One region of the Bacillus sp. FJAT-53060 genome, then DNA from elsewhere that is predicted to be linked to it. Evidence: riboswitches for the same ligand, from Rfam matches in the RefSeq annotation. Region 1 holds a riboswitch; each other region holds the start of a gene.
What was found. A riboswitch is a leader RNA that binds a small molecule or an ion and turns the genes downstream of it on or off. The one in region 1 is predicted to bind S-adenosylmethionine.

Region 1 (10,217 bases):
GCATCGCATACACAGTTTTCATCATGTCGGCCATGGTGTTTTCCGCAGCTCATGGATTTCAGCTCCTTTAACAAGGTATTTGACTTTAGTCCTTAACAACATATGTATGCGCCCTCTAGTTGGTGTGGGTAAATGACTATTTATATTTGTTGTATTTTTCATAAAAGGAAAAGCAGAGCTTTTCGCTCTGCTTTTGTACATTAGAGGATACCGATTGCGATGATTAGAGCAGCTAAAATTTGTATAAGTGTTTGAACTGCAACGGCTACATCTGCGTCGACTGTAGAAACTGTTACATCTCGGGAGTTTTCGATAACCAATTTTTGACGGTTTGCTTGTTTCGAGGTTGTTAACTGTACCAAATCTTGTGCTACTTGATCAGCTAAGTCATTGTCCGCAATTGAAAGGTTGATAATAGCTACTAAAGCCAGTTGTACAGCTGTCTGAATAGAAACTGCGACTTGAGCATCAACAGAAGAAACATTGATATCGCAAGAATCTCTAATAATGATAACTTCTTCTGAGATTTGCTTGTTTTGCGAAATTTGATCTGCGTTTTGTAGAATATTTTCATCATGGTCATAGTAACCATCATCACATACAGGTTTTCTGTCATAGTGATGGTAGTCTCCTTGGTGACTACAATTACGATCAAGTGCTACCCATGAATATGGTTTTGAACTCATGTTTTTTCCCCCTCTCGTTTACTTTATTAAATGCGAAGTTACTGCATTTGGTTTGGGGCATATATCTTGCTGGGATCACCCATTTTTACTAAATGTTATTTTGTTCAGAATCTCTTCGCTGATGGATACGCTGTCTTAAAGTGTTCGTTCTACGCTTTGATTGAGCCTCTTCTTGATGATTATTTTGAGCTTCTTCTAGGCGTTTTTTTTCTTTTTGCGATTCGACAAAAGCATTTGCTTTGTTTTGAAGGTCTTCTACTAATTTTAAAATGCTTCTTTTTTGCTCGTCATTTAAAGGTCGTCTGTTTTCTGCTGTAATGTTGTACTTATTTAAAACGTCACTGACAAGTAGACTAGTTAATGGGTCTACGTTTGTATCAATATCGAAATCTTCTTTTTTGTTTTCTTCAGACAATTCATGTCACCTCTTTCATTCGTAATGTTAGAAAAAGAAAGGGTCAAAGAATGCCGGCTTCAACTAAGAGTACATTCAGTGTTTGAGTGAGAATTTGTACGGAGTTCAAAATGGATTCATCAGATAATGTAATCGTGACGTTATAGCAATTGATGATTTGAATCACCGTTTTCTTTTGGACTGTCACTTGTTGTGTGGATAAAAGCTGCTCTGTGATCTCTATAGCCAATTCATCGTCTGGTACAAGAATTTGAATTAAAAGAGTAATGATTGTCGTTACGGTCGCTTGAAGGGAGAGTGCGGCTGTTACATCTGATTTATGAATCGTGACATTTTCGGAATCCTTGATCTCAAAGAAATCATCATAATTGCTCATTAATTCGTTTAACAGTTGTGTGTATAATAAATCAGCACTTTCTTCAATAGACAATACTTTCACTCCTTTCTTATCTATACATTATTTAATGCAGCAGGGATTCAAGGTGGAATCGGAAAGCGTGAAAAAGTAGAACCCAATTTTACTTCCACTCGAATCATCATGGCGGTCCTTCTGTTTGCATATATAAAGAAAGGACGGAAAAAGAAGAAAGAAGGAGGTGGAGATTTCCTGATTGGTGCTTTGTCTTTTGTCGTGTTTGCCCTCGCATCCTTTCGGCTGACGAGATTGGTCGTGTTTGATACTATTACTGCCCCTTTTCGCCGTTTATTTCATGAAGAGCAAGAAGAAATAAACGAACAAGGTGAAGTCGAGACATATATTATCATCAAAGGAAAAGGACTGCGGTCTTGGGTAGGAGAATTATTAAGCTGTTATTGGTGTACGGGCATGTGGTGTACTGCTGCTTTACTTGTGATATACATACTTTTTCCTCTCGTCAGCATGTGGCTTAATTTACTATTAGCGATTGCCGCAGCAGCAGGCATTATCGAAGCAGTCGTGTCGAAGCTGCTTGTGAAATAAACAGGCATTCTGATCAGACACGCTTTAAAAAAATGCATATACTAACATGGAATAGGAAAGGAAGGGTTGCGATGAAACCAACTGAAACGCCTTCACATATGCTTCAAGGTTATCCAGCGCAGTCAAACCAATCTGTTTATAAAAAAAAAATCAAGAAGACTAGCTGCGGCTGTGGAAAGAAAAAGAAATATGAATAGTAGAAAGCCGGATTTATCCGGTTTTTTTGTTGCCCTTTTTTCGAGTTCTGCATATGAAAGAGAGAAGGGGTGACCAGAATGGACGCATTCGAACAATTAATCGGCTCTTTGTTCACTAAACCTCATGATGGGAAAGAACAAGCGTATGAAAAGGTTGAAATGGATCTAGCTAATAAAGCGAATGATCTTGAGCAGCACTTAAAGGTATTTGGCGAGAAGATGGACGCCTTTGCGAAAGAAACAGAGGCATTCATGATGCGTCATGGAGACGCAGATTATGTATTTAAACAGCAGAAATAAAATTTCCGCACTTTTTTATCTGATCGTCCAAACCATTTCTTGTTTTTTTCATATTTTGTAATGGAGTAGAGGAGGTGCTTAAATATGGGTTGTTACGGTTACGGTGGCGGCTATGGCGGCGGTTATGGTTCAACTTTTGTTCTTGTCGTCGTGTTGTTTATTCTTCTCATCATCGTTGGTGCTTCTTTCTTTAACTAAACAGTCAGAAGGTGAGGGAAGCAATGGGGAAGCCTTTTGCTTTCCTTTCTCTTTGGTCAAACAAGGCAGTAGGATAGGCACATATCTCCCCTATTTTCATATAGTATGGTGATTACTCCACAAAGAGGAGGCAAATGAATGGATAATAAATTCTTTAAAAGTGTCGAAAATAAAACAGGTGTCAATATGAATGATGTCTTTAAGCTTGCAGGATCGTTGCAAAATGCCAACTTTAAAGATGAGGCCACTGTTCGAGGTGTTATTAAAAAAGTAGCGCAGCTTGCGAACAAACGTGTACCTAAAGAAATGGAAGACAAAATCGTCCAATCGATTACAAGTGGAAAAGAAAAGCTTGATTTCAATACAATCGCTAAAATGATGAACAACAAAAAATAAACAACAGGCTCTCCAGTCAAAGGGGGGCCTGTTGTTTTTGTGTGAACAATTCACGGTTTTTCTTCAGAAGAGGGTACAAAAAACGAGAATGATGAGCGGTTTTTCCTCTTCTAAAAGAAGGGACAGATAGATAGAGGTATTGTTCTGCTCTTGTCATGGCAACGTATAATAAACGCCGCTCTTCTTCAAGGGCTTCTTCATCACCATTTCTTAGTTCATCAAGTGCGAAATCATGAGGTAGTGCACCGTCGATCACACAAGTGATGTACACCGTTTGGAATTCAAGCCCCTTTGCGCGGTGGATCGTCATGAGCTGAACACCTGGTTCGTCTGTTTTTTCCTTTTCGGCAGATTTCATATGTTCAGCATGTGAGAGAAAGGCTTCAATCGTTTCAAAGCGTTTGGCGGCTGTTTTCACATCACGTACATCATCCGCCCCTTTTTCAAGCACATTTGTATCGTTCACACGTTTTTTTAAGTAATCGCCAAGTCCCATCTGTTGTTCAATAAATGCCACAGCGTCAGACGGCTTTAACGTTCGTAAAGTTCGGAAAAGAGGAACGATCGATTGGAGCTTTTTACGCTGAAACGGCTGAATGTCTGTTAGTTTTCCAAGCGCTTCTACCATTGAACAATCTTCCGTAATGGTCAGGACCTTTAGAGTATTCAGTGTCTGTTGCTTTAAAAAGAAAACCGGCAGCAACTGTTTCATTGCAGCGACATCATCTGCATCTTGACTTAAAGAAAGAAAGGCGAGCAGTATCCGAACCATTCGTCTGCTGTAAAAGGCTTTGACGCCAGCATCCGTCTCATATGGAATGGCCGATTGATGAAGCCGTTCATAAATGGCGCGTCCGCCTGTTTTGGTCCTAAACAGCACACAGAAATCATTCGGCTTTGCTCCGTTTTTCATTTTATCCAGAATATCTGCTGCGATCATGGTCGCTTCCTCTTCCTCATCATATGGATAAAAGAGAGTCGGAGGGACTTTCTCAGCACGAACGGCTTTTAACGTTTTCTCATAACGATGCTGATTTTTTTTAATGATGGCATCTGCACTTGCGACAATTGTATGGTGAGAACGGTAATTCGCATGTAAATGGACGATCTGAGCGGAAGGATAGTCCTGCTTGAAATCAAGAATGAAAGCGGGATTACTTCCTCTAAAGGCATAAATGGCTTGATCATCATCACCGACACAAAATAGCTGCTCGGATTCTCCGGCTAACAGTTGAATTAATTGATATTGAACCGGATTAATATCCTGAAATTCATCCACCAAAATATACTTGAATCGTTTTTGATATCGTTTGAGGAGTTCAGGCTGTTCAGTCAGCATGTGTAAGCAGGCAATCGCCATGTCATCAAAGTCAAATTGCTGATTGTCTCTTTTTTGCTGTTCATACAACTGATAGATCGTCCACATTTGCTTTTCCCTTTCATCTTTCAGCTCAGGAAGTTCGTCTGGTAAAAAAGCATTTTTCCAATAACCAATCGATTGTAGCACCTGATCGGTTGGATACTCTTTCTCATCAAGCCCTTCATTCATGAGCGCTTTGCGAATGTACTGTTCCTTTTGCCAGTCAAATTTGATTAGGTGCTGGCCGTTCCATCTCTTCGGATCATCATGAAGCAGCATTTTATAAAAAAGACTGTGGAAGGTGCCCGTCACGACCTGACTCTCTTGTGAGGGATGAAGCTGGTATTGCTTGCGCAGCCTTTCTTTCATCTCACTGCTTGCTTTTGTGGTGAAGGTCACGAGTAATATATGATGAGCGGGCATTTGATGGTGCGAAATCAGATAAGCTGCTCTAGCCGTCAGCACCCTTGTTTTCCCGCTGCCGGCACCAGCAAGCACAAGCATTGGACCGTCTTGATGTGTCACAGCTTGAAGCTGCGGTGTACTAAAGGTGATTTGCGGAAAGAGGTCGATGGTATGTACATGTTTATTCTCTTCTAAATGGATGGCTTCGCTCAAATGAACCAACCTTGGTTCCTGCCAGTCAAACGATTCCTTCGTTTGCGAGATGATCTGTTTGCCAGTTGGAAAACGGAAGCCGTCAAGTTCTTTGTAGGAAGCACTTTCCTCTGGTTCTGTCGTTTTCATGTCTTGTTGTTCTTCAGCCTTTTCGCACATCTCCTGCTGAGACGTTTGCTTATGAATAAAGGTAGGTTCTTCATGTATATTTAATCTGAAAAAGACGGGTTGTCCGCAATATGGGCAAGATAAGTGCCCCTTTTTTCCCTCATCATAGAGGAATTGATAATGTTCTCTCGAATACATATGTAATGAGATCGTTCGATCATGTCGTCGTGCGCATTTCAAAGCTAGTCCTCCAATTGTCAATCAATCTTAAAAAGAAACAAATCTAATCATATCAAATGAAGCAAGTTTCATACAGTCATAATTAGGGAATAGTAGAATAGAAGAGAAGCAAAGGAGGCGTTTTTGATGGGATATATAGCCCCGATTCAGCCGGATCTGTATTTTCAGTATAGCAACCGTCCTGCTCCTCAGGATAAAGAAGACTATGCGAAAGTGACAAAGGTCACGCGCACTTTTCATGACAAGGTATACAGAGAGCTGGAGAAAAAAGAGGACTTAATGACAGAAGCAGAAAAGAAAGTTCAGCAAAAAAAGCGGGAACGCTTTGTGCGAGATATGTTTATGGAAGAAGGAAAGGGCATTTATATCAATGTCTATATATAAATGATTGCGCTTTCTTACCTATCCGAATGATGATGAATCTAGAAAAGCCAGAGCATCCATGATGCCCTGGCTTTACTTTGTTATCTAGCAGATAGTGTTTTTGTCATTTTGACATGTGTGATACCTGCTTCTTCAAACGGTTCAGAAATGGCTTTGTAGCCTTTCTTTTCGTAGAAAGGAAGAGCTTGGACTTGTGCATGCAAGACAGCTTCCTTTGCTCCTTTAGCAATAGCTTCGGTCTCTAGCGCCTCTAATAGCTTGTGGCCAAGGCCGAAAGAGCGCGCCTCTTTTAACACACAAATCCGTTCAAGCTTTCCCTTTTGACCTTCAATGATACGTAGTCTAGCAGCAGCCTGTGGCTCTTTGTCATCATTATAAATGACAAAATGGATGGCTTCGTCTTCTAGTTCATCAATTTCGATCTCTAATGGGACTTCTTGTTCTTTCACGAAAACTTCTTTTCGAACGTAATATGCATCTTCTCGTTGTGTTTGTACTTTTGCGATGACTGTTTTCAAATGTCTTTAACCCTCTTCTCCTAAAATAAATGTTTCATAAACGGTCCAAGATCCATTGTCTAATTGATATAAAAGGTGGAAGCGATCAACCGTTTCTTCATGATCAATCTTTCTCAGCTTTAATGTGCCAAGTACGTCTGAATGCTCATCATCTGATAATTTTTGAGCCACTGTTACATGCGGAACAAATGCATATTCAGGTGTACCAGCAAGTGGATCAGTGTACAATTTATCATTTAGAGCCGTTAATTCCTGGTTCGGTTCTATTTTCATATATATGACGTTGTTTACAGGAGCGAATGAACTGAATTTTTTAATACGTAAGGTAATAGGAGAGGCATTTTTTGCATAATCTCGTAGGGTTGAGACGACCTCAGCTGCTTCTAAATCCGTTAACTCAAAAGGTGTTCGTAATGTTAAATGAGGCGGTATGAGTGAATAGTTCGGATCATAACGTTTTCGATAAGAATTCGCAATATCTTGCAATTTTTTTGATGGAAATAAAACAACTCCGTATTTCATCATGTTCCCTCCTGATTAATAAAGTATTTATTATTCTTTATTATAACAAAATTCAGTTGTTAAACGAATATGGGAGAATTCTTTTTAACGAAGGAGCGATGAGCGGCTGCCAAAACGTCCATTTGTGATCACCTTCGAATGTCTCAAATAAATAATCCGCACCAGACTGTTCAAGAAGGGCCTTTAAGTCTTCGTTCGGTTTGATAAAATCAAGCACTTGACCATCGGTTGTTTTCACTGCCGTTTCTTCTGACCCAATTTGATGAATAATGGCATAATGAGAAAGAGATGTTGATTGTTTAACTGCTTGTAAGACCGTCTTATCGACGTAAGGAGACTGCAAAATCAACCCGCCAAATAAAGAAGGGTAATCAATGGCTGTCATGAGTGAAATCGTAGCACCTAGTGAATCACCAATAAACGTACGTCCTGATCCAATTTGATACGTTGGATAGTGTTCATCAATATAATGGACAAGTTCATTTGCCAAAAAACGTTTATACGCTTCAAACTTTTTGCCGTCTGGATGATAGGTATTTCGCCTTTCAGTGACATTTTCATACGGAATCCCAATAATAATCGAGCGTTCGATTTCTTTGTTTTGCATAAGTTCTTCCGCCTGTCTGCCTATTTTACCTAAGCGGAAATAATCATGACCATCTTGTGCAATGATGACATGATATGTATAAAGGGGAGAGTAATTGACTGGCAAATAGATTAAAACTGTCATGTCCGTCCCAAGCTCTTTTGATTGTAAAGTTTCTTCTTGAATGATTCCTGTTTTCTTCACCATAATCCATTCCTCCAGCTAACCAAATTCATCATAAGTGAAACGTTTCCATTCATTGTAACATGAAAAACAGCGTTGTTCCTATATACTAACATGCAATCAAATCTACTGACATCCAATCTGCTACAAAATACAGAAAATTTTAATTAATTGCTACATTTCCACTTGAAAAATGAGTTTTAATGCGTTACATTATTAAGAATTAGTACAGACAACACATTCTTATCGTGAGAGGTGGAGGGACTGGCCCTTTGAAACCTCAGCAACCGGTGATATACCAAGGTGCTAAATCCAGCAAGCAACTTTTTTGCTTGGAAGATAAGAGGAAGCGATTAAACCCCTTCTTCTTATGAAGAAGGGGTTTTCTGTTTTGAAATCAGATATTTACTTAGGATGGTGTCAAATGACAGAACATGTGGAAACGAAATTAGCCCAAATTGGAAACCGTAGCGAAGAGGCGACTGGCACGGTCAGTCCCCCTGTTTATCTTTCAACAGCATACAGACATAGAGGCATTGGTGAATCAACAGGGTTTGATTATATTCGGACGAAAAACCCAACAAGACAGCTCGTAGAAAATGCGATTGCTTCACTCGAAGAAGGGACGGCCGGTTTTGCCTTCAGTTCGGGAATGGCTGCTATTCAAACGATCATGGCTCTATTTGAGAGCGGAGATGAACTGATTGTTTCATCAGATTTATATGGCGGTACATACCGTTTATTCGAGAACGAATGGAAAAAGTATGGCCTTCGTTTTTTATATGATGATTTTTCAGATGAAGACTGTTTACGCTCTAAAATCACGCCAAACACAAAAGCCGTCTTTATTGAAACGCCGACTAATCCACTCATGCAGGAAGCGGATATTCAAAAGATTGCGAAGATTGCAAAAGAACAGGGCGCTTTGGTCATTGTCGATAACACCTTTTACACACCAGTCTTGCAAAAGCCGATTACGCTTGGAGCGGATATTATCATTCATAGCGCAACCAAATATTTAGGCGGACACAACGACGTCCTTGCCGGGCTTGTGGTGACAAAAGGGGAGCAGCTATCTGAGGACATGTTCCAGCATCAAAACGCCATCGGAGCGGTTTTATCTCCATTTGATTCATGGCTTTTAATGAGAGGGATGAAAACGTTGGCTCTTAGAATTAGACAGCACGAGGCAAATGCGAAGGAGTTAGCCGACTTTTTAGAGAAGCAGCCAGAAATCCAAGATGTCCTTTACCCAGGCAAGGGGGGGATGCTGTCATTCCGTGTAGTAAAAGAAGACTGGGTTAATCCATTTTTAAAGCAGCTAAAAACGATTTGTTTTGCAGAAAGCCTTGGTGGAATCGAAAGCTTCATTACGTATCCTGCCACGCAAACGCACATGGACATTCCAGGGGAGATTCGCATTGCAAACGGTGTGTGTAACAAACTGCTCCGTTTCTCTGTTGGGATTGAGCATGTAGATGACCTGAAAGCCGACCTTAAACAGGCACTATCAAAAGTCAAAAAGGAGGTACACGCAAAATGACCACACACGATTGGACACTCGAAACAAAACTAGTTCATAATGCCTTTAAAACAGACCGTTCAACAGGTGCAGTTAGTGTACCGATTCAGCATGCGTCAACGTTTCATCAAAGTAGCTTCGATGAATTTGGCCAATATGACTACTCCAGATCAGGGACCCCTACACGTCAAGCATTAGAGGATACCATTGCAGCGTTAGAAGGAGGAACAAGAGGTCTTGCCTTTGCCTCAGGCATGGCAGCCATTTCAACCGCTTTTCTCCTTTTATCAAAAGGAGATCACGTCCTTGTCACTAGAGATGTGTACGGCGGAACATTCCGTATGATTACACAAGTCCTTTCGAGATTTGGCATTGAGCATACCTTTGTGGACATGACGGATTTGAATGAAGTCAAACAAGGTATTCAATCGAATACGAAGGTCATTTACATGGAAACACCGTCAAACCCAACACTAAATATTACGGATATTCAAGGCGTTGTCCAGTTTGCGAAAGAGCATGACTGTCTGACTTTCTTAGATAATACGTTTTTAACACCTGCTCTCCAGCGGCCGCTATTCCTAGGCGTTGACGTTGTGCTGCACAGTGCAACGAAATTTCTAAGCGGTCACAGTGATGTGCTGTCTGGCTTAGCGGTGGTCAAAGACGAGGAGCTGGGAGAGGAACTATATCAGCTGCAAAACTCCTTCGGTGCTGTCCTTGGCGTTCAGGATTGCTGGCTTGTGTTAAGAGGGTTAAAAACCCTTCAGGTCAGATTAGAAAAAGCAAGCCAAACGGCATTAGAATTGGCTTCATTTCTGAAAGAACATCCTGCGGTGAAAAAAGTATACTACCCAGGCTTAGATGACCATCCAGGTGCGCAGATTCAGCGAAAGCAAGCAAGCGGAGCAGGAGCTGTTCTCTCGTTTGAATTAGAAAACAAAGCGGCGGTTAAAGAATTGGTCGCGAGTGTCACATTACCTGTATTCGCTGTCAGCCTCGGCGCTGTCGAATCGATTCTTT
Region 2 (8,935 bases), on a different contig from region 1:
AAACATTTACCGAAACAGTTTTTTGCAGCGCTTGTCCAAAAGGTACAGAAAAAAGTGCAGGAAGGGGTAGATGTGATTAATTTAGGCCAGGGAAATCCTGATCAGCCAACCCCGTCACATATTGTGAAAGCCATGCAGGAAGCTGTAGCAAAGCCTGAAAATCATCAATACTCCTCATTCCGTGGAACAGCAAAATTAAAAAAAGCCGCCGCTGTCTTTTATGAAAGAGAATATGGCGTCACGCTTGACCCAATGACGGAGATTGCGATTTTATTTGGCGGGAAAGCGGGACTTGTTGAGCTGCCACAATGCTTACTGAATCCTAATGATACGCTACTTGTTCCGGACCCTGGTTATCCTGATTATTGGTCAGGTGCCGTGCTTGCTGGAGCCAACATGGTCACCATGCCTCTGCTTGAAAAACATCAATTTTTACCTGATTACAATCTATTGTCAGAGGATGATAAGAAAAAGGCAAAATTGATGTACTTAAATTATCCAAACAATCCGACTGGCGCCACTGCAAGTCGTGCATTTTTTGAAGAAACTGTTACTTTTGCGAAAGATTACAGGATGTGTGTTGTTCATGATTTCGCATATGGCGGTATTGGATTTGATGGTGAAAAGCCTATCAGCTTCTTGCAAGTAGAAGGAGCGAAAGAGACAGGAATCGAAATTTTTACATTGTCTAAAACATTTAATATGGCAGGCTGGAGAGTAGGTTTTGCTGCAGGTAATCCGTCTGTGATTGAAGCCATTGAGCTTTATCAGGAGCATCTGTTTGTGTCACTTTTTAAAGCGACACAAGATGCAGCAGCAGAAGCACTTTTAGGTGATCAAACGTGCGTAAAGGTGCAAAATGATCGATATGAGAAAAGACGTAATACGTGGATCGCTCTATGCAAGGAGATTGGCTGGGACGTATGTGTACCGAAGGGGTCGTTTTTTGCTTGGTTAAAAGTGCCTGATGGGTATACATCTGAATCTTTTTCTGACTTATTATTAGAGAAAGCGCATGTAGTCGTTGCGCCGGGGAATGGCTTTGGTACACACGGTGAAGGCTACGTCAGAGTAGGCCTTTTAACAAGTGAGGAGCGGTTAAAAGAAGCTGCTGATCGAATCGCTTCATTGCAGTTGTTTGAAAAAAAGTCATTGTCAACGTAAAAAAATGGTGCGATAATTCAGCCAATATTTAAGAAAATTGAATATTCTTATTAAGCATAGGCAGAGGGACTAGCCTAATAAAGCCCGGCAACTGACTTCCATGAAGCATGGTGCTAATTCTTGCAGCAAGCGCTGAGAGATAAGATTCGGATGAATGAGACGAAACCTCTTTAAGGTGCTGACCAAGCACTTAAAGAGGTTTTTTTATTGACATAAGCAGGAAGCAATCGAAAAGGGGATTCCTAGTGAGTGAATTACAGCAACATATGTACAAACACACCGAGCGGATGAACAAATTGACCGAAAAGCGGAGCATATCGCGTTTGGATTAACGATCGGGTGAAAATGGCCTTTATCAATTAGAGGTGAAAATTGCTTGCCCTGAGGCAACTTTTCAGCTGACATACCCGCCGTTTTAACGTCGATTTTTGGAAAACTTTCACTAGATAGAAAAAATAAAGCTTGTCGGTATAGACTTTTCGGCAGATTTAAAAGAAGTCTGACTATTTAAAAAAAAACATATGAAGAGAAAGGGTTCGCACGTTATATGCAGTCAATTTAGCTGGTAGAACCTTCGATTTTAAAGGTCGAGCAAGGAAGGCCGATTGGAGCTGATGCGAGAACACATTACTTGAGAACGAACAAGAGGCGGCAGTTTATTTAGAAAAGCAAGGGGTTATTTATGAACATTGGGATATTGAAAAACTACTAAATCAGTTATCATAAAAGTATAATTTAACATAACAATAAAAATAAGTAATTTTGGCTGTTTTGCAAAAGGAAATTCGAGACATATACAAAGCGCAAGACGTGATCTCTTAATCTGCTTTTTTAGGAAATTAGGTATAAAATGAGAAAGAAAATAGTTGATATTGATCTTTTGCATAGGATAAAATTCTGTTTAATCCAATATGTCAGTCCTGCCTGTTCAAATTTGAAGTTTACCCAGATATGTTTGGGTAAAAGTTCTTTGGCTGTAAAAAATTAAATAAAATAAGCACATTTTATTTAATTTACAAATAAGGTATAATTTTGGTGTCGGAAATTTAGAGAGTAGCAGATGAATTCATTGCGGGAGCTGAGATAATGAATATGTATGTAAGGAAAGAACAGTTGCTAATGTCAATTGATGAGAAGAGAAAACAGATGGTAGAAGCTGCTCAAGTGGAAGGGTATACTGGTGAGACGACAATCAAATACAGTCAAGAACTGGACAATCTGATGAATGAGTACCAGCATCTTCTTTTTCATGAGAAACATTCTGTTACCTCCTTTCATGATCTTGTGTCCCAAATGAGTCTCTTATCTGTGAATCGTCCCTCTTACTGACATGAAAAAACCGGTCTTGCATAAGCAAAACCGGCTGTATGCTTCAGCTAAAAGGATTGAGCGGAAGGGAGAATGATCATAACCGTTGTTCCTTTATTCACTTCGCTATGAATATCGATTGTCCCGCCATACATCGAAATGATTCGCTTACACACGACAAGCCCAAGGCCGGTTCCTTTTTCCTTCGACGTAATAAATGGCTGGAAGATATGCTTTAGCATCTCTTCTGGAATGCCTTCACCCGTATCTTTCACTTTAATGATGACATGTTCTTTCTCAGCTTCAATCACAATCTTCAAATGACCGCCATTTGGCATAGCTTCTAGAGAATTTTTTGCTACATTTAATACGACTTGTTTAATGTGATCCTTCGTGCAATATACACCAACATCTTGAATTGTATTGATTTGCAAATCAACCTCGACATTATAAAGGTTAGCCTCAGAGAAAACGATCGGCATAATTTCACTCACAATTTCTTTCACCGAATTATTCTGCCATTTTTCTGCAGTTGGTTTTCCTAACACAAGAAACTCACTGACTATTTGGTTAATCCGTTTAATTTCTTCCTCTATAACAGAAAAATAGAGCTGATCTTCTTCTGAATGATACTTCTTTTGCAGTAGCTGTATAAATCCGCTGATGCCTGTTAATGGGTTGCGGATTTCGTGCGCCGTACTTGCTGCGAGTGTTCCAATCAATTCAAGCTTTTGCGCTTCATTTTGATGACGCTCCTGCTGGGTTTGCCTTCTTAAAATGATATATTGGACAAGTGTGAATAGAATATTTAATAAAATAAATGCACTGGATAAGGGAAACAACATAACAGACAGCACTTCACTTGTTGTAGCACGCTGAGGATAAACCTCTAGCTTCCAGCTGTTTTCATCTAAATATGTAGACACGGTGCTGCCTTTTTCTGATGCTGGCTGCGGTCCACTTGTAAACACAACATGGCCATTCTGGTTCAGCATCTTAAAATGAAGCTCTGGATTCAATACATTCATAATGTTTTTTAAATAATCAATTTGAATGGCTGCGACTAGCACATTTGTGACTTGTTCGTTTTCATCCAAAACTGGTACACAAATGGAGAGAATCCGCTGTTTTGTAATTCTACTCACATAGTTATCCGTGATCACGGTCTGCTTTGTCACTTGAATGCGCTTAAAATAATCTCTGAAGGATAGATTGATTTTTTCCTTTAACGGTGTGGTGCTTGCTGTTACATTTCCTTTTTTGTCTAGGAGATACAAGCCTGAAAAACGAGGTTCTTGTTTATAAATTTTATCTAGGATGTTCTTTACTTTTTTCGTTTCCAATGGCTGGTCAAATCCCATGGAAAGGGATGATAATCTCGCTTCTGTTTCACTAATTAAATAATTCATTTGGTTTTTGTGAATATTTAACATAATTGTAGCGGTTTGTTTGTTTTTTAAATCAATTTTTTCCGTTTCTTTTTCGTAGATAAAATAACTAATGATTAGGGTTGGAATCATCACCAAAATAAGGTATAGTCTGACCTTCTTCCAAAACCCTTTCAGTATTCTCATCATTCATCGCTCCAACGTTTTACCTAATAGACTTATTATAGCATTGAAACTATCTATATTACGATCACTTGTGTAATTTTTAAAAAATTAGGTGATTCGTTCTGGTCTCATTTTCATGCTAATAAAGAATCAAGATGTTGACATTTTACTTATTCTTTATTAATGTCACATTAGTGGGGTGCATTTTATAAAGGATGATAAAGAATGGAAAATCTTAATGTTGAGAAATCTTTGAAATTATTTATTGTATTATCACGTGCCTATCGTTCAATTAATCATCACATGAACAAACATATAGTTAAGCACGGTCTGAATCCGACTGAATTTGCTGTACTAGAATTGCTATATCATAAAGGTGATCAGCCGCTACAGCATATTGGCGATAAGATTCTACTAGCAAGCGGAAGTATCACATATGTGGTCGATAAATTGGAGAAAAAAGAACTTCTAAGTCGTAAGGATTGTGCGGATGACCGCAGGGTGACATTTGCACATATTACGGAACAAGGACGAGCTTTGCTTGATGACATCTTCCCAGATCATGCGAAAGAAATCCATGAGATGATTAGTGTGCTAAGTGAAGAAGAGCAGGATGCCTGTATTGATATGCTCAAACATGTGGGACTGCGTGCAAAACATTTATATGATCATAAAGAATAAACATATAAAAAAGAAGCCACTGGCTTCCTTTTTTATTTCCCTTTTTTCTCAATTGGTAAAATGAGTACTTCTACGCGTCTGTTTTTACTTCTGCCTTCCGCTGTATTGTTTGAGGTAATCGGCTTAAATTCACCGTACCCTTTTGTACTAAAATTCTCTTGGTCTAGGTTGCTGTTCTCTAGTAGAATATTTAAGAAGTTGACAGCACGAATGGCGCTTAAATACCAGTTGGATTTAAATTCTGAATTTCTGATGGGTACATTATCTGTATGTCCGCTAATGACAATGTCATGTGCGGGGTTAATGACGAGCAGCTTTGAAATTTCTTTTGCTAACGGGACATCTTGTGGACGAATGACCGCTCGGCCAGAATCAAAGAAAATACTGTCTTCAATTGTAATAAGCAAACCTTCATCTGTGAGCTTTGTTTCAAGTTTAGACTCAAGGTTTTTATTTGCAATGAATGAATCCACTTGTTTTTTTACCTTTGTGAGTACCGCGTGATCTCGGGCTTTCGCTTTGGCTTCTTCATCTTCCTCTGCTGATTTCTTGATTTGATTACTGTTTTCGGTTTCCTCAGTGCTTTGCATGCTTGATTGATCCATAACACCAGTACCACCAGTAAAGACAACATTAAAAGACTTGGCCATCTGTTCATATTTTGCAGCATCAATGGAACTAGATGCAAAGAGCACAATGAAGAGGGCGAGAAGAAGCGTCAGAAGATCGGCATAAGGGATAAGCCAAGACTCATCTACATGTTCATCGTGATCATGTTTTTTACGTTTCCTAGCCATTCTGTTTTTCTCCTTCTTCAATGACAAAATTTGCACGTTCATTCGCTGGTAAGTACATCGAAAGTTTTTGTTCAATGACTTTTGGAGATTGCCCTTCAAGAACAGAAAGAATGCCTTCAATCATAATAAGACGAAGTTTGACTTCTTCTTTGGATTTACGTTTAAGCTTGTTCGCAAATGGATGCCATAAAACATACCCAGTAAAAATCCCAAGCAGTGTGGCAACGAAGGCAGCACTGATGGCGTGTCCTAGTTGTTCAATATCTCCCATGTTTGCAAGTGCAGCAATCAACCCAACAACTGCGCCAAGTACACCAAGAGTTGGTGCGTATGTTCCTGCTTGTGTAAAGATTAATGCACCTGACTGATGTCTTTCCGACATCGCATCGACTTCTTCTGTTAATACGTCTCGAATAAATTCTGCACTTTGGCCATCAACCGCCATGCTTAAGCCGTTATTTAGGAAATCATCATCTACTTCCTCAAGATTTGCTTCTAATGCTAAAAGACCTTCACGACGAGCAATTTGTGCCCAGTTTGAAAAAAGAGGGATCATTTCTTGAATCGTTGGTAGCTGGCTGTCTTTGAAAATTTTTCCGAACAATTTTGGCGTTTTCTTAATCTCACTAGATGGGAATGCAATGACAACAGCTGCAATGGTCCCGACAATAATTATCAATATAGCCGCCGGGTTGATAAGAGCGGTTAGACTCACACCTTTCAAAACTATACCGACACTCAGTGCAATAAATGCTAAAATAATACCAATTAACGATGTTTTGTCCATTATCTCACCAAATCCTTTAACTATCTTTTTCTATAGTTAATATCGGTGTGTTCTAGAAGGGTTTTAGTCAGAATATAAAATTAAGACAGTTTCTGTGAAGAAATTTTGACGAAACCGCTTTCTATACACCGTAAAAAGAAACCCCTTCTTTAATAGAAGGGAATTTCCAGTTCATTAATTTGAGTCGCTTTTATTTAAAAGTAGTTCTTTTAATTTTTCTTCATACATGATTTTGATAAGGTCATAACTCCAGTTCATCATGTGATCCACCTCCTTTTCTTTTATCGTAAAAGAAAAGAGCCAGGTGAGCGTCAGCTTACAGGTGGAACTTAGCCATCACAATATGATGGAGCTTTTCATCCTCCTTAGGATGTACTTATCCTTTTTTCACAACAATTTCATCATGTTCAACATCAACTGTAAAACCAGAAAGATGTTCTTCTTCAAGCAAGATCTCAGTCATTTGATCCTCGATGTGCTCTTGAATGGTTCTTCGTAATGGACGGGCACCAAATTGAGGATGATATCCAAGCTCTGCTATTTTTGCTTTTGCTTCGTTTGTAACGTGAACGGTTAGATTTTGCTCTTTTAATTGCTCTGATAGCTCATTGAGCAGAAGATCAACAATTTGAACTAAATCGTTTTTGTCTAATGAGACAAAATGAATGATGCTATCAAAACGGTTCAAAAATTCTGGTTTGAAATAGGTGCTGAGTGAATCAATTAGTAATGGTTCCTCAATCGATTCTTTCTGATCAGACTGGAAGCCGACTTTGACTGTTTTATCATTGCTGCCTGCATTACTTGTCATGATGATGACCGTGTCTTTAAAGCTGACGGTTCTACCTTGGCTATCTGTTAATCGGCCATCCTCCATGATTTGCAAGAACATGTGCTGGACATCAGGATGTGCTTTTTCGATTTCATCAAGCAAAATAATGCTATATGGTTTTCTGCGGACCTTTTCAGTGAGCTGACCAGCTTCATCATGCCCAACATAACCAGGAGGGGAACCGATGATTTTGGATACGGAATGTTTCTCCATGTACTCACTCATATCTAAACGTATGATGGCATCTTTTGAACCGAATAATTCTTCAGCTAACGTTTTGGATAATTCGGTTTTCCCGACACCTGTTGGTCCAACGAAGAGGAAGGAGCCAGTCGGTCTATGTTTTGCCTTTAAGCCAGCTCTGCTTCTTTTTACAGCTTTCGCCACTTTTTCAACCGCATGTTCTTGACCAATGACTCGCGCTTTTAGGCGGATGTCAATTTCTTTCAATTTTGTTTGTTCGTCTACTAGCAGTTTGCCGACTGGGATGCCTGTTTGTTCTTCCACAATGGCTTGAATGTCTTCAGTTGTGACGACATGTTCTTTGTGATTTGTTTTATTTTGAAGTCTTGATTCAATCGCTTCTTCTTCATCTCGAAGCTTCGCTGCTTTTTCATATTGTTCTTCTTTTAAAGCAGCTTTTTTTTCTGCGGCGATTTGCGCAAGACGGTTTGTCAGTTCATCTTCACTTGTTACATCAAGGGTGAGGTTCGCTTTTGAACCTGCTTCATCCATTAAATCAATGGCTTTATCCGGTAAATGGCGGTCTTGAATATACTGTGAAGATAACTGAACGCACGCCTTAATGGCTTCGTCAGAATAGGTGACACCATGATAGGCTACATATTTATCTTGAATTCCCTTTAAGATCTCGATTGCTTCGACCTGTGTTGGCTCGTCAACGATAACTGGCTGAAAGCGTCGTTCAAGTGCGGCATCTTTTTCAATTTGGCGATACTCTTTTAACGTGGTCGCACCTACTAGCTGCAGCTCGCCTCGTGCAAGGGCTGGTTTTAAAATGTTTCCAGCATCCATTGATCCTTCGGCAGAACCTGCGCCTACAAGAAGATGAATTTCATCTACAAACAAAATGATGTTTTTACGACTTTGCAATTCTTTGATTACCTGCTTCATTCGTTCCTCAAATTGACCACGTACACCTGTGTTAGCGACAAGTGAGGAAACATCTAATAAATAGATTTGTTTGTTTTTTAATTTATTTGGTACATCGCCATTTGCAATTTTCAGTGCAAGTCCTTCGGCGATTGCTGTTTTACCTACACCTGGTTCACCAATGAGAACAGGGTTATTTTTATTTCTTCTATTTAAAATCTCGATGACTCTTGCGACTTCTTTATCACGGCCAATGACTGGATCAATCAGACCAGCATGTGCGCCATTAGTTAAGTTCCGGCCAAGCTCGTCGAGTAAGCCTTTTTGTTTAGGCTGCTCTTGACTTGAGGCATGTCCTGTTGGTTGAGAGAAGAATGAACTTCCTCCGAACAGGTTAGGTCCCATTTTCATTTTTGACTGCTCCATCAAAGAGGTGTAGCAGTCTTCACATAAAGCCATTTGGCTGCGGGAAGAATTCACTTGCATATTCAGGCGAATAGTTGCTTCATTTACTTGACAATGTTGACAACGCATTTGCCATGACCTCCTTAAAATAAAGTTTGACCTTATTTGACCAATTAATGTTAAATAAAATGGTCTAATGTTTGACCATCTTTGACTATAGTATACTCTGACCTATTTTGACTTTCAACTGTTTTGCTCAAAGCTAGATGAAAAATCCTTTTTTGCATTTAATCAT
Region 3 (10,217 bases), on a different contig from region 1:
TACTCGGGAAGGGCGTTGTTGAAGCGAAAGATACGCCGAACTTTATTGCCAACCGTATTGGTACTTATGGACTTCTTGTCACAGTGCGTGAAATGCTTGAGAACAAATATACAATCGGGGAAGTTGATTCTGTTACAGGTCCATTGATTGGCAGACCGAAAAGTGCTACCTTCCGTACACTTGATGTCGTAGGACTCGACACGTTTTCACATGTTGCCCGCAACGTATATGAACAAGTAGAAGGAAAGGAGAAAGATATTTTCAAGCTGCCTGAGTTTATTGAGAGAATGCTCGAAAAAGGGTGGATTGGGAGCAAGGCAGGACAAGGTTTTTATCAAAAAAATGGGAAGACCATTTTAGAGCTGGACCCGGTGACGCTCACATACGGAGAGCGGACGAAGATGAAGGATCCAGGCATTGAGATTGCCAAGCAGCAAAAGGGGACAAAAGCAAAATTAAAAGCACTTATTTATCAAGATAGCCGTGCAGGGCAATTGCTCTGGAACATGACGGCGCCTGTGCTTCTTTATTCGGCTCATCTAAAAGACGAAATTGCGGATGATATCGAGTCCATCGATAACGCAATGAAATGGGGATTTGGTTGGCAGCATGGTCCATTTGAGTTATGGGATGCGATTGGTGTCAAAAAAGCCGTCAGTCGAATAGAAGCAGAAGGACACAGCATCCCAGCATGGGTGCAAAATATGTTGTCAGAAGGACATGAAACATTCTATCAAGAGAATGCCGAAGGAGAGCGAGCCTTTTATCAGAATGGGGCCTATGAACAGAAGAAAGGAAACGAGAAAAATATTTCTCTAGCCAGATTGAAAAAGAAACAAGGTGTCATTTTCAAAAATACAGGTGCAAGCTTCATTGATATCGGTAATGATGTCGCCTTGCTTGAATTCCATTCTAAGAGCAATGCGATTGGACTAGATGTCATTGATATGATCAATCGTGCTGTAGATGAAACGGAAAAGAATTATAAAGGGCTTGTCATCGGAAACCAAGGGAAAAACTTCTGTGTTGGCGCAAACCTTGCCATGATTTTAATGGAAGCGCAGGACGATAATTTCTTTGAAATTGACTTTGTGATTCGCCGATTCCAGCAGGCGATGATGAAGGTGAAATATAGTGAGCGTCCAGTCGTTGTTGCACCGTTTGGTATGACGTTAGGAGGCGGGACGGAGCTTTGTCTGCCGGCAGCGGCTATACAAGCGTCCAGTGAAACGTACATGGGACTTGTTGAAGCGGGGGTCGGATTGATTCCTGGCGGCGGAGGAAACAAAGAATTATATCTTCGCCACCTACAAGGAGCGACTAAGCAGTCTGCGACGGCTATACAAGATGCCACGCTGCAAACCTTTGAAACGATTGCCATGGCCAAAGTATCAACATCAGCAGAAGAAGCTCGTGATATGAAGATGCTACGTGCAAGTGATCGGATGAGCATGAACGGTGATCATGTAATCTATGATGCGAAACAACTGGTTCTTTCTCTTGATGAAGCGGGCTATCGTGCGCCGCTCAAGCAAAAGGTGCCAGTCATGGGGGAAACAGGCTATGCAGCGATGATATTAGCTGCTGAAAATATGAGACTGTCTGGATACATTTCAGAGCATGACATGACCATTGCGAAAAAATTGGCCTATGTCATTTCTGGCGGAAAACTGCCATTTGGTACAGAGGTGGATGAACAATATTTATTAGAGCTTGAAAGAGAAGCCTTTTTAAGTCTTGTAGGAGAAGTGAAATCACAGGCACGCATGCAGCACATGCTCGTCAAAGGAAAACCTTTACGTAACTAGGGGGGAGTCAAAATGAGAGAAGCAGTCATTGTAGCTGGCGCAAGAACACCAGTAGGAAAGGCCAAAAAAGGATCATTAAAAACCGTTCGACCTGATGATATGGGCGCATTGTGTGTGAAAGAAACATTAAAGCGTGCCGGTGATTATGATGGGGAAATTGATGATCTAATTATCGGGTGTGCAACACCAGAAGCAGAGCAAGGATTAAATGTTGCCCGGAATATTGGTGCATTAGCAGGGCTGCCTTATACCGTTCCTGCCATCACCATTAACCGCTACTGTTCGTCCGGTCTTCAGTCTATCGCTTACGCTGGTGAACGGATTATGCTGGGGCAAGCAGAAACCGTTTTAGCCGGAGGAGTCGAATCTATGTCACAGGTGCCGATGATGGGACATTCCATTCGCCCAAATGCACTTTTGGCAGAGCAAGCGCCTGAATACTACATGAGCATGGGGCACACGGCGGAGCAAGTGGCACAAAAGTATCAGGTTACCCGGCAAGATCAAGATGCCTTTGCGGTGAGAAGTCATCAAAAGGCAGCACAGGCATTACAGGAAGGGAATTTTTCAGATGAAATTGTGCCTGTTGATGTGACGGAAAGACGGGTAGGAGAGCAGTATCAATTAGAAGAACATCTATTTACGTTCTCACAGGATGAAGGCGTGAGAGCTGGCACAACAGAGGAAATCCTCTCAACCTTACGTCCCGCTTTCTCAACAAAAGGCACAGTGACCGCAGGAAACTCCTCACAAACAAGTGATGGTGCGGCGTGTGTAATGATGATGGATCGTGAAAAAGCGTCCTCTCTTTCTCTTCAGCCGCTCGCTAAGTTTAGAGCGTTTGCTGTTGGCGGTGTACCACCTGAGGTCATGGGAATTGGTCCGGTTGAAGCCATTCCGCGTGCGTTGAAAATTGCTGGACTTGAGCTGAAGGACATTGGGCTATTTGAATTAAACGAAGCCTTTGCCTCTCAGGCCATACAAGTCATTCGCCATTTAGGGATAGATGAAGAGAAGGTGAATGTCAATGGAGGGGCGATTGCGTTAGGACACCCGTTAGGCTGTACAGGAACGAAACTAACGCTGTCACTCATTCATGAAATGAAACGACGAAACGAGCAATTTGGCATTGTAACGATGTGTATTGGTGGAGGAATGGGAGCCGCAGGCATTTTTGAATTGATCTAAAGGGGGAATTCAGGATGAAAGCAATGGAAGATGTAAAAAAGGGTGGCAGTTTCTTAATTGATGAGACGAATTATGAGCATATCTTTACGCCCGAGGATTTCTCTGATGAGCATCAGATGATAGGGAAGACAACAGAGGATTACATTTTACAAGATGTTGTCCCGCACATAGAACAAATTGAAAATCATGAATTCGAGCATTCTGTTCGGCTCTTAAAAAAAGCTGGAGAGCTTGGACTACTTGGGGCTGACGTTCCAGAGGAATTCGGAGGACTTGGGTTAGATAAGGTTAGCTCAGCCATCATTACTGAAAAATTCGCAAGGGCAGGTAGCTTCTCTCTTTCCTATGGCGCCCATGTTGGCATCGGTTCTCTGCCAATTGTGTTGTTTGGAAATCAAGAACAAAAGGAAACGTACTTGCCTGGGCTCGCCTCTGGAGAAACCATTGCGGCGTACGCACTGACAGAGCCAGGATCAGGGTCTGACGCACTTGGGGCAAAAACAACTGCTGTACTGAATGAAGCTGGAACACATTATGTCCTTAATGGAGAAAAGCAGTGGATCACGAACTCCGCTTTTGCAGATGTCTTTGTCGTTTATGCTAAGATTGACGGAGAACACTTCTCTGCTTTTATCGTAGAAAAGGATTTTCCAGGTGTCAAAACTGGACCAGAGGAGAAAAAGATGGGTATTAAGGGATCATCGACGAGAACATTAATTCTGGAAGATGCCCAAGTACCAAAAGAGAATTTACTTGGTGAAGCCGGAAGAGGGCATGTCATTGCCTTTAACATTTTGAATATTGGTCGTTACAAGCTGGCGGTCGGCACTATAGGTGCTTCAAAACGAGTCATTCAATTATCAGCAGAATATGCCAACCAGCGTAAGCAGTTCAAAACGCCTATTTCTCAATTTAGCTTAATTGGTGAAAAAGTAGCCAACATGTCAGCAAAGCTGTATGCCATGGAAAGTGCTGTTTACCGCACAGTGGGCTTGTTTGAACAGCGGATGGGTCTATTAAGTGAAGAGGAGCAAAAGGATGGGAAACAAATTGCGCAATCTATTGCTGAATATGCAATTGAATGTTCTCTCTGTAAAGTGCTTGGCTCCGAAACATTAGATTATATTGTGGATGAAGGAGTGCAGATACACGGCGGATATGGATTCATGCAAGAATACGAGGTCGAAAGAGCCTATCGTGACTCAAGAATTAATCGTATTTTTGAAGGAACAAATGAAATCAACCGTTTGCTTGTGCCAGGCACATTCTTGAAGAAAGCGATGAAAGGGGAGCTTCCTCTTCTTCAAAAAGCTCAAACCTTGCAGGAAGAGCTCATGATGATGATGCCGGAAGAGCCGGGTGATCAGCCGCTCGATCAAGAAAAATATTTGCTCGTCCATGCGAAAAAGATTGCCTTGATGGTGGCAGGTATGGCAACGATGAAGTACGGGAAAGCGCTAGAAAAGGAGCAAGAAATACTTGTGAATATAGCGGATATCGTGAATGAAATGTTTGCTGCTGAATCAGCGATCTTACGTACAGAAAAGGCAATCGCTACATCAGGTTCAGAAAAGAACGCTCAAAAGCTAGCCTACACACAAATTTTTACACAGGAAGCCTTTTTAAAGATTGAAGCACATGCAAAAGAATCCTTGATCGCCATGGAGGAAGGGGATTCACTCCGCATGAGCCTGTCAGCTCTTCGCAAGCTGACAAGATTCACCCCGATCAATGTCATCGCCAAAAAGCGTGAGGTGGCTAAACGTATCTTTGAAGCAGACAAATATTTCGTATAAAAAACGATTTGAAGGTGCGGATACAACTCCGCACCTTTTTGTAAGCATACATTTAGGTTTTTAAAATATTTTGTGATAAAATGTTGTCACAATTTGCAGGAGGTGATAATGGTGGCTTTAGATTTTTACGAATACCCAACTTGTGGTACATGCCGAAAAGCAAAAAAGTGGCTTGAAGAACACAATAAAGACATCAACAGCATACATATCGTCGAAGAGACGCCTGATAAAGAAACACTAAAAGTACTTTACGAAAAAAGCGGTTTAGAGTTGAAGAAATTCTTTAACACAAGCGGACAAACTTACCGAGAGTTACAGCTGAAAGATAAACTTCCTGCAATGTCAGAGGACGAGCAGCTAGAATTACTTGCGTCTAACGGAATGCTGATTAAGCGTCCGATTACAACAGAAGGTAAACGAGTAACAGTTGGATTTAATGAAGATACATTTAAAAGCGTCTGGAAATGATGTAACTTTCATTCAGATTGTGGTATCTTCAATATAGGCGGAAACAATAGACTGGAGGGTATTGAATGAGCACACCAAAAGATTTACGTTATTCAGAAGAACATGAATGGGTCAAGGTAGAAGGAGATAAGGTGCGTATCGGTATTACTCATTTCGCTCAATCTGAGCTAGGCGATATCGTTTTCGTTGAGCTTCCTGAAGTAGGAGACAAAATCACAGCGGACGAGCCTTTCGGAAGTGTAGAATCAGTGAAAACTGTTTCTGAACTATACGCACCGATCAACGGCACAATCGTCGAAGTAAACGATCAACTAGATGACAGCCCAGAATTCGTAAACGACTCTCCATACGAACAAGCATGGATGATTGTTGTTGAACCAGCTGATGCATCTGAAATCGAGAGCTTAATGACAGCTGAGCAATATGAAGCAATGACAAAAGAAGACTAATTTTTGTGAAATTGGACACTCTACCTTTATGGGGGGGTGTCCAATTTGTCCTTTCAAAAAGAACAGGTGGATATAACAGAGCATGTCACTGGGCGATTCAAAGAAGGTGGCATGATGCTTTACTATCTAAATGAAGAGATTGGCACGATGATTAGTGAAAATCAATATGAGTTAAAATCGGGTTATTCCTATGATCAAAATCGCTTTTATCGTCTGTCCGATACATTGACCCATGGAACTGAAAAATATGTAGACTGTGACGATGAAAATGGCTGGTGCTAATCACAGGTTAGGCTGCAGTGAGTACATGCTGCAGTCTTTTTAGTGACCAAGTGCCCAATCTTTACAACCTGAATGAAAGATTGTAATCTAAGGAAGAAGTGAATCAACGTCAAAAGGGCCGGGTGATCGTCATGAATGTCGAGATAGAAAAGGTCATCATAGTAGAAGGTAAATCGGACAAACAAAAGCTAAAAGAAGTCATAAGTGAACCTGTTACCATCATTTGCACCAATGGCACCATCAGTACATCCAAGCTGGATCAGCTTGTGGACGATTTATTAGGGAAAGACGTTTACATATTAGCAGACAGTGACGATGCTGGGGACAAACTGCGGAAGCAATTTCGAAAAGAATTCCCTGAAGCACTTCATCTTTTTGTCGACAGAACGTACCGCGAAGTGGCCGCTTCACCGTCAGCCCACATTGCATCTATCCTATTAGCTGCAAACATTGATGTTCATTCCAAATATTTATGAGGGTGGACGTATATGAAAGAGATTAAAGAGCATGCATTCAAGGAAATAGAGGACGATTTATTTCTTTTGTACTTATATACACCATTTTGCGGAACATGCCAACTGGCAAAGAAAATGCTGTCAGTAGTAGACGCGATGCAGCCGAATGTTCCATTTTACGAGAACAATTTAAACTATTCACCAAGTTTTGCGAAAGCATTTGAGATCGAAAGTGTACCTTGCTATCTTCTGTTTAAAAAGGGTGAGATCGTACAAAAAGGCTATGCCTTTCACTCAGTTCCATATCTTCATGAAATGATTGAAACCGCTAAATAAAGCGGTTTTTTGTCATATTTCAAGCAATTCATTTGAAAATTTGTCGAGCTATTTATAAAGGACAAGCCGATGTTAGTAGAGAAATGTTATGTACAACCAAATGACAGGGAGGTTATACATGTGGAAAATGTGAAAGCCCATGGAAACACAAAGCAGCAATTATTGTTAAAGCCGCTGCTCCCATCATCATCCTTGAAGATTACATTTGAGGCGGAAACTGACTCTTGTACACTGATTGTGGATGAACGTGGTGAAGTGAAGAAACTGCCTGCAATTGAGTTATCGGATCTCATCTTTTATGGTGAGAGAAAAGAAATTCTTCAATTATTAGATGGTGATCTGTCGTTACAGCAGCTGATTAGCCGGGGACAAGTCAAGGTGAAAGGATCATTCCGCGCGCTGCTTAGACTAGAGGCCGTGCTTTGGCTGACGAACGGTTTTTTCAGAAAGATGATAACGTAGTCGTTTACTTGGAAATTAGTGATTTACAGCGTTGACATATCTGAGATAGCATGATATTCTACGTTAGTAAAAACATGAACATCACATAAAACAACATATTTTCTCTTATTAAGAGAGGTGGAGGGACGTGCCCTATGAAACCCGGCAACCATCAGCATAGCTGAAATGGTGCCAATTCACTCAAAGCCGCAACGCTTTGAAAGATGAGAGAAAGGCGTATTTGAAATAAAAGGCCTTTCTGCTTGCGTTGCAGTTAGGTCTTTTTTACTGACCTGACGTCAAGCTGAGTCATGACAGTAAGAAGAATAAATGAACAATGTGATGGCAACCTATAGATTCAGCAAGAAAGCAGGTGAACAGACTGTGATCCATTTACAGAATGTATCTAAAACGTATCATTCAAAAAGCGGAAATGTTAATGCCGTGAAAGACGTCAACTTGGATATCGATAAAGGTGAAATATTCGGAATTATCGGGTATAGCGGGGCAGGGAAAAGCTCCCTTATTCGCCTACTAAACGGTCTGGAGCTGCCAACAGAAGGGATTGTTGAAGTGGCAGGCAATCGGATCAATGAAGTATCGAATGCGAAACTTCGTAAAGCAAGACAGGAAATTAGCATGATCTTCCAGCACTTTAACCTACTCTGGTCGAGAACAGTGCGACAAAATATTATGTTCCCCCTTGAGATTGCAGGTGTACCGACGTTAAAACGGAGAGCCCGTGCAAATGAACTGATTAAATTGGTCGGTTTAGAAGGAAAAGAAAATGCTTATCCTTCTCAGCTAAGTGGTGGACAAAAGCAGCGTGTAGGTATTGCGAGAGCATTAGCGAATGACCCCAAAGTTCTTCTTTGTGACGAAGCAACGTCTGCGCTTGATCCGCAAACAACAGATTCGATCCTTGAGCTTTTGGCCGATATCAATAAACGATTAGGGCTAACAATTGTGCTGATCACACACGAAATGCATGTCATTCGCAAAATCTGTCATCGTGTGGCAGTGATGGAAAATGGACGCATTGTCGAAGAAGGCGAAGTATTACCCGTCTTCAGACAGCCGAAGGAAGAAATGACGAAGCGATTTGTGAAACAGCTTGCTGAACCAGAGGAAGCGAAAGAAACAATCGAGCACGTCTTAGAGCGAGTGAAAGAAGGTCAGGTAGTACGGTTGTCCTTTATCGGCGATTCTGCGGAACAGCCACTGATCACTGAAATCATTCGATCTTTCAAGGTCGAAGTGAACATCTTGCAAGGAAAGATTTCTCAAACGCAGGAAGGCGCGTTTGGAACTCTCTTTATCCATATGAATGGAGATGAGAACGAGGTTGAAAAAGCCATCGCCTATATCCAGAGCAAACAGGTTGAAATCGAGGTGATGACACATGTTTGAGAGATGGTTTCCGAACGTTGACCTAGATGTCATTTGGAATGCAACGGGTGAAACGGTTTATATGACGCTCATTTCACTAGCATTTGCTTTTGTCATCGGTATCATCCTTGGACTATTGCTATTTCTAACTAGCAAAGGCGGCCTTTGGGAAAATAAACCGATAAATGCTGTCATCGGTGCAGTCGTCAACATTTTCAGATCGATTCCTTTTATCATTTTGATCATTCTTTTATTAGGGTTTACAAAACTAATTATGGGTACTATTTTAGGTCCAAATGCAGCACTACCAGCCCTTGTCATTGGGTCAGCTCCTTTCTATGCACGTCTCGTCGAAATTGCACTTCGTGAAGTAGACAAAGGAGTCATTGAAGCAGCACGATCCATGGGGGCTAAAACGTCTACGATTATTTTCAAAGTATTGCTTCCAGAATCACTGCCAGCTCTCATTTCAGGCATTACCGTGACAGCTATTGCTCTTATTGGCTCTACTGCAATCGCAGGTGCAATTGGGGCAGGCGGACTTGGTGACCTCGCGTATGTGGAAGGATACCAATCTGGTAATACAGATGTCACACTTGTAGCCACTGTATTTATTCTCATCATCGTCTTTATTATTCAAATAATCGGTGATTTGATTACAAACAAAATTGATAAACGTTAAGGGAGGATTTATTCATGAAGAAATTGATTTTAAGTGGATTATTTCTAGCATTTGCAGGCATTTTAGCTGCATGCGGTTCATCTAATAACGCAAGCGAAAGCAAAACCATCACGGTTGCAGCTTCAAAAACACCACATGCCGAGATTCTTGAAGAAGCAAAACCACTTCTGAAAGAAAAAGGCTACGATCTAAAAGTGAAAGTACTTAGCGATTATAAAATGTACAACAAAGCGTTAGCTGAAAAAGAAGTGGATGCGAACTTTTTCCAACATACCCCTTACTTAAACGAAGAAAATAAATCAAACAAAGATTATAACCTAGTGAGTGCGGGTGATGTTCACCTTGAGCCTTTCGGTATCTATTCTAAGAAATACAAATCAGTGAAGGATATTCCAAACGGCGGCACAATCATCATGACAAACAATGTGGCTGAGCAAGGACGTATGCTTGCACTTTTACAAAATGCTGGTGTCATCAAGCTTGATCCAAAAGTTGATACAATCAACACAACAGTGAAGAACATTAAAGAAAACCCTAAGAACCTAAAATTCAAAAAAATCGCTCCTGAACTAACAGCCAAAGCTTATGAAAACAGTGAAGGCGATGCCGTGTTTATTAACGTAAACTATGCGATTCAAAATAAATTGAATCCGAAAAAAGATTCAATTGAACTTGAGCAAACAAAGAACAATCCGTATGCAAATATCGTTGCTGTTCGCAAAGGTGATGAAAATTCAGATAAGATTAAGACATTAATGGAAGTTCTTCACTCGAATAACATCAAAGAATTCATCGACAAAAAATATGACGGTGCAGTTTTGCCTGTATCTGAATAAATAGCTTAAAACCTCCATTATTGAAAATGGAGGTTTCAGACCGTAGACAAACCCCACCTTTACTTCAAGTAAAAGTGGGGTTTTCAC

Region 2: linked by a shared signal. The riboswitch ahead of mtnW (2,3-diketo-5-methylthiopentyl-1-phosphate enolase) and the one ahead of WAX46_RS04010 (methionine biosynthesis PLP-dependent protein) in region 1 are both predicted to bind S-adenosylmethionine.
Region 3: linked by a shared signal. The riboswitch ahead of WAX46_RS07865 (methionine ABC transporter ATP-binding protein) and the one ahead of WAX46_RS04010 (methionine biosynthesis PLP-dependent protein) in region 1 are both predicted to bind S-adenosylmethionine.

What each region holds. Positions count from the first base shown of each region.
Region 1 covers NZ_JBAWSW010000006.1:23,811-34,027, forward strand. Annotated here, with positions in the region: gene WAX46_RS03940 (CotY/CotZ family spore coat protein) at 1-53, opposite strand, end outside; gene WAX46_RS03945 (spore coat protein) at 201-686, opposite strand; gene WAX46_RS03950 (spore coat protein) at 775-1,101, opposite strand; gene WAX46_RS03955 (spore coat protein) at 1,145-1,540, opposite strand; gene WAX46_RS03960 (DUF1360 domain-containing protein) at 1,709-2,062, shown strand; gene WAX46_RS03965 (hypothetical protein) at 2,134-2,259, shown strand; gene WAX46_RS03970 (hypothetical protein) at 2,338-2,559, shown strand; gene WAX46_RS03975 (YjcZ family sporulation protein) at 2,644-2,757, shown strand; gene WAX46_RS03980 (stage VI sporulation protein F) at 2,896-3,153, shown strand; gene WAX46_RS03985 (ATP-dependent helicase) at 3,170-5,479, opposite strand; gene WAX46_RS03990 (hypothetical protein) at 5,606-5,863, shown strand; gene WAX46_RS03995 (GNAT family N-acetyltransferase) at 5,944-6,381, opposite strand; gene WAX46_RS04000 (YjcG family protein) at 6,388-6,903, opposite strand; gene WAX46_RS04005 (esterase family protein) at 6,956-7,696, opposite strand; SAM riboswitch class I at 7,913-8,018, shown strand; gene WAX46_RS04010 (methionine biosynthesis PLP-dependent protein) at 8,097-9,215, shown strand; gene metC (cystathionine beta-lyase) at 9,212-10,217, shown strand, end outside.
Region 2 covers NZ_JBAWSW010000040.1:5,530-14,464, forward strand. Annotated here, with positions in the region: gene WAX46_RS13035 (pyridoxal phosphate-dependent aminotransferase) at 1-1,164, shown strand, start outside; SAM riboswitch class I at 1,209-1,310, shown strand; partial or broken gene mtnW (2,3-diketo-5-methylthiopentyl-1-phosphate enolase) at 1,418-1,666, shown strand; gene WAX46_RS13045 (aspartyl-phosphate phosphatase Spo0E family protein) at 2,251-2,493, shown strand; gene WAX46_RS13050 (ATP-binding protein) at 2,541-4,046, opposite strand; gene WAX46_RS13055 (MarR family winged helix-turn-helix transcriptional regulator) at 4,251-4,706, shown strand; gene motB (flagellar motor protein MotB) at 4,739-5,503, opposite strand; gene motA (flagellar motor stator protein MotA) at 5,496-6,290, opposite strand; gene WAX46_RS13070 (ATP-dependent Clp protease ATP-binding subunit) at 6,667-8,769, opposite strand.
Region 3 covers NZ_JBAWSW010000015.1:48,124-58,340, forward strand. Annotated here, with positions in the region: gene WAX46_RS07820 (3-hydroxyacyl-CoA dehydrogenase/enoyl-CoA hydratase family protein) at 1-1,808, shown strand, start outside; gene WAX46_RS07825 (acetyl-CoA C-acetyltransferase) at 1,821-2,996, shown strand; gene WAX46_RS07830 (acyl-CoA dehydrogenase family protein) at 3,011-4,792, shown strand; gene WAX46_RS07835 (arsenate reductase family protein) at 4,904-5,260, shown strand; gene gcvH (glycine cleavage system protein GcvH) at 5,326-5,709, shown strand; gene WAX46_RS07845 (YusG family protein) at 5,755-5,991, shown strand; gene WAX46_RS07850 (toprim domain-containing protein) at 6,123-6,467, shown strand; gene WAX46_RS07855 (thioredoxin family protein) at 6,480-6,782, shown strand; gene WAX46_RS07860 (SCP2 sterol-binding domain-containing protein) at 6,903-7,244, shown strand; SAM riboswitch class I at 7,347-7,454, shown strand; gene WAX46_RS07865 (methionine ABC transporter ATP-binding protein) at 7,608-8,633, shown strand; gene WAX46_RS07870 (methionine ABC transporter permease) at 8,626-9,294, shown strand; gene metQ (methionine ABC transporter substrate-binding lipoprotein MetQ) at 9,309-10,130, shown strand.